DNA from 2 places in the Enterobacter vonholyi genome. Region 1 is predicted to be linked to the other one. Evidence: predicted binding sites of a transcription regulator. Region 1 holds the regulator's gene; the other holds the start of a gene.

What was found. The regulator CRP, encoded in region 1, controls carbon source genes, mostly activating them, when cyclic AMP is high. The targets are predictions, from matches to a motif close to ATGTGANNNNNNTCACAT.
Region 2: AB3N39_RS10350 (sugar transporter) is a predicted target of CRP. The motif match lies at 1,105-1,122, and genes of this name have one in related genera.

Annotation. Positions count from the first base shown of each region.
Region 1 is NZ_CP162152.1:4,066,828-4,069,031, reverse strand. Features, by position in the region: gene AB3N39_RS19185 (YccS/YhfK family putative transporter) at 1-1,037, opposite strand, end outside; gene crp (cAMP-activated global transcriptional regulator CRP) at 1,095-1,727, opposite strand; gene AB3N39_RS19175 (OsmC family protein) at 2,039-2,204, shown strand, end outside.
Region 2 is NZ_CP162152.1:2,183,069-2,185,272, forward strand. Features, by position in the region: gene AB3N39_RS10350 (sugar transporter) at 1-1,029, opposite strand, end outside; gene AB3N39_RS10355 (PhzF family phenazine biosynthesis protein) at 1,207-1,995, shown strand; gene AB3N39_RS10360 (PhzF family phenazine biosynthesis protein) at 2,023-2,204, shown strand, end outside.

The DNA.
Region 1 (2,204 bases):
CGTTTTTGCTTATCCGCCATCAGGTCGCGGGGATAAAGCGGACGCTGGGTGCGCAATACCCGGGCGATGCGGCTGAAGTGCCAGGCGGCAAACTGTCCGACCGGGTTATCCGGATGCTGGCGGGCGATTTTCTCCAGCGCGCCGAGCTGTTTATCCATGTTAAAGCGCGTGGGGTAGCGGTGATAGAGAATATCATCGGCCAGCACCCGCAGGCGTGCGGAGACGGTCTGCGCGTTCCAGCGGATCACCGCTTCGGCATGGCTGCGCTCGACCAGCTTTTGTACCTCCTGCGGGTGGTGCAGGCTCACGGAGATATGTTCCTGTAGATCCAGCCCGACCTGGAAGGTGCGCAGCAGGCGTTTATACTCGTGGTTCTTGTTGGCGGCGAGCATGTGTAGCTGCTGATAGCACTGGCTTATGAGATCCACCACCTTCTGCTGGCGCGTCAGCAGCGGCGGTAAGGATTTTTCCGGATCGGTATGCTGGGTGAGCAGGGTGTATTTGGCCTCGCAGTAATCCGCCAACTGCACATAGAGCAGGCTCAGGGATTCGCGCAGCGGCTGTTCGCGCCACAGCCAGAACCAGAACCAGTTAAACAGCCCGTACCACAGCGTCCCCAGAGCGTAGATCAGCAGCGGCTCCCACACAGGCATATTCCCGGCGAGGCTCAGCGTGAAGATGGCCGCAATCAGCGAGGCGGGAAGCAGGCGGGCGTGCAGCGAGCTGATTTCGGCGGTGACGCCGAGCGTCATCGCCAGCACGGTCAGGATCAGCGGCAGCGGGATATCACGAGCCAGTAACAGCTGTACGGCGAGGCTACAGCCCGCAAACAGGCAGCCGCCAACGATCAGGCGTTTGAAAAAGCGCTTATGCGGCGTGTCCAGACCGGCGATGTTGCAGCAGGCGGGTACGAGAGAAAACAGCAGGCCCTGCTGAAGATGTCCGAGGATCAGGCCTATGGCCACGGGTAGACACAACACCAGCGTTTGTCGCAGTGCGTAGTTAACTTCCGGGTGATAGATCAGCCTGCGCCACATGGGGAGTAGAGACAAAAACGGCGTGACACCTTGCGATGGCACGCCGTTTAAGCGGAATTAACGCGTTCCGTAGACCACGATGGTTTTACCGTGGGCGGAGATCAGGTTTTGATCTTCCAGCATTTTCAGGATACGGCCTACTGTTTCACGGGAGCAACCGACGATCTGACCAATTTCCTGACGGGTAATTTTAATTTGCATGCCGTCCGGGTGGGTCATGGCGTCTGGCTGTTTCGCCAGGTTCAGCAGGGTCTGCGCGATACGGCCGGTAACGTCCAGGAAGGCGAGGTTACCCACTTTCTCTGACGTGACCTGCAGACGGCGCGCCATCTGGGAAGAAAGACGCATCAGAATGTCAGGGTTAACCTGAATCAGCTGACGGAACTTCTTGTAAGAAATTTCAGCCACTTCACATGCTGTCTTTGCACGAACCCAGGCGCTACGTTCCTGGCCCTCTTCAAACAGGCCCAGTTCACCGATGAAATCGCCCTGGTTCAGATAAGAAAGGATCATCTCTTTCCCTTCTTCATCTTTGATCAGCACTGCCACCGAGCCTTTAACGATGTAATACAACGTTTCCGCTTTTTCACCCTGGTGAATCAGCGTGCTCTTTGATGGGTACTTATGAATGTGGCAATGAGACAAGAACCATTCGAGAGTCGGGTCTGTTTGCGGTTTGCCAAGCACCATGCGCTGTTATCCTCTGTTATAAGCTGTCACCAGAGTCATCAAATGCATCCGGACTCTGGGGTTGCAATCGAATTCTTACCCATACCCTGGGAAGTCGGCTACCGTAACGTTTCGCAGCCAGTAAAGTTTGATGTCCTCTGCATACATGTGTAACGTCAATGTATTACTGTAGCATCCAGAGTGTTTTAGCATAGCTTTCGCCGCGTGTCTCCTGGTGTCTCGCTTCAGCATGATGCAGGTCGCCTTCCATTGCGAGAAATGTAACGCACGCGTAATCTGTCACCAAAAATGCAACGTTGGAGTTTAAGAATATGCAAGCGCGCGTGAAATGGGTTGAAGGTTTAACGTTCCTGGGCGAATCCGCGTCAGGGCACCAGATTTTAATGGACGGTAACTCCGGCGATAAAGCGCCAAGCCCAATGGAAATGGTGCTGATGGCGGCAGGCGGATGCAGCGCCATTGACGTGGTGTCGATTC
Region 2 (2,204 bases), 1.9 Mb from region 1:
ATTGAAAATTCCCGAGAACAGCGACATGGCGACATCCGTTGCATCCGGTGCCAGGGCCAGGACTTTCACCTGCATGCCCAGGCCAATAATCATGATCGCCACGCCCCAAAACAGGCTGAGGATTGCCAGATGGCTTTCGCTGCCCGCGGCAGGCATCAGCAACAGCAGGCAGGCCAGCAGCAGACCAATAGCGCAGCTCACCAGCGTCGAGGCATGCCGGTTACCCAGCTTGCCGAACAGCACGCTGCCAATAATGCCCGCGCCGCCGAGGATCAGCAGTAATACGGTGGCAAAGTTGGCGCTAAAGCCCGCCACCACCTGCACAAACGGTTCAATGTAGCTGTACGCCGTGTAGTGTGCCGTCACGACGATGGCGGTCAGCAGGTAGATACTCAGCAGCGCAGGGCGACGCATCAGCAGCGGCAGGCTTTTCAGCGAGCCGGAATGTTCGCTCGGCAGCGCGGGCAGAAGTTTAATCAGACACACCAGCGTCACCAGCGCGCCCATGCCGATAGCGAAGAAGGTGGTACGCCAGCCGAAGTATTGCCCCACGATGCGGCCAATCGGGAGACCCAGCACCATCGCCAGTGCGGTACCGGTGGCTATCAGGCTCAGCGCCTGGGCGCGTTTACCCGCCGGTGCGAGTCGAATAGCCAGCGAGGCGGTGATCGACCAGAACACCGCATGGGCAAAGGCAATGCCGATGCGGCTAATGACCAGCACCGTAAAATTCCACGCCATAAACGACAGTACGTGGCTTGCAATAAACAAGACAAACAGGCCGATCAACAGCCTGCGTCGCTCCATCTGGCTGGTCAGCAGCATAAACGGCAAGGACATCAGCGCCACTACCCAGGCGTAGATGGTCAACATAATGCCCACCTGAGCCGTTTCCATCTGAAAACTTTCAGCGATGTCAGACAACAGCCCAACCGGCACAAATTCTGTGGTGTTAAAAATGAACGCGGCAATGGCCAGCGTGACCACGCGTAGCCACGCAACCCTGCGGGAAACTGTGTTCGTTGTCATAGGGATGTCGGAGATTCGTTGCTGAAAAGAAGAGGAGACGATCTTAAAACGTTGAACGGCGAAAACTCAACCATTATGTGATGCAGATCTCAAAATTTACCTTGTGAAAGCGGTAGCCGGGAACGCTGTTTTCATTGAATATAAAAGAACAACACAATAAAAACAGGCGGTAAGACAATGCAGGAGATTGATTTTTATCTGATCGATGCGTTCAGCGATATCACGTTCGGCGGCAACCCGGCTGCCGTTTGTCCGCTCAAGGAATGGTTGCCCGATGAGACCTTGCTGAAGATGGCGCAGCAGCATAATCAGTCGGAAACGGCTTTTTTCGTCTGCACTAAAGGGGGCATTGAGCTACGCTGGTTTACCACGCTTACAGAGGTCAATCTCTGCGGCCACGCCACCCTTGCCGCTGCGTACGTTCTGTTTAATGAACTGGATTACCCCGACTCGCGGATCCACTTTGACACCGCCTCTGGCCGCTTGACGGTAACCCGGGAGGGGGAATGGATGACGCTGGACTTCCCGGCATGTCCAACCCATCAAGAGACACCTCCGCCGGAGATGCTCTCGGCGCTGGGTATCAGCCGCTACGTTGAAGCCCGTAAGGGGCGCGCATGGCTGATCGTGCTGGAAAATCGTCAGCAGGTCGAGGCGCTTGCGCCACACTTTTCGGCGATGACGCCGGGCGAGCATAAGGTAAGCGTGACGGCGCGCGGCGAGGGGGAATACGATTTTGTCAGCCGCTTTTTCTCCCCCGGCGTTTCCGTTCCGGAAGACCCGGTCACCGGCTCCGCGCACACGATGCTGATCCCGTACTGGGGTGAACAGCTGGGGAAAACAGCCATGCTTGCCCGTCAGGTTTCCGCGCGCGGCGGCGACGTGCGCTGTGAGCTGAAAGGCTCGCGCGTGCTGATGAGCGGACAGGCTTCACTTTATCTGAAAGGCACAGTTTTTCTGCGCTAAATACCCATAACAAGAGAGGAAGAGACAATGCAGGAAATTGATTTTTATCTGGTGGATGCCTTCAGCGACAAAACCTTTGGCGGCAACGCGGCAGCGGTATGTCCTCTGGAAGAGTGGCTGCCGGACGAGACGCTGCTCAAAATGGCGCAGCAGCATAACCAGTCTGAAACCGCCTTTTTCGTGCGCACCGACGGCGGGTTTGAGCTGCG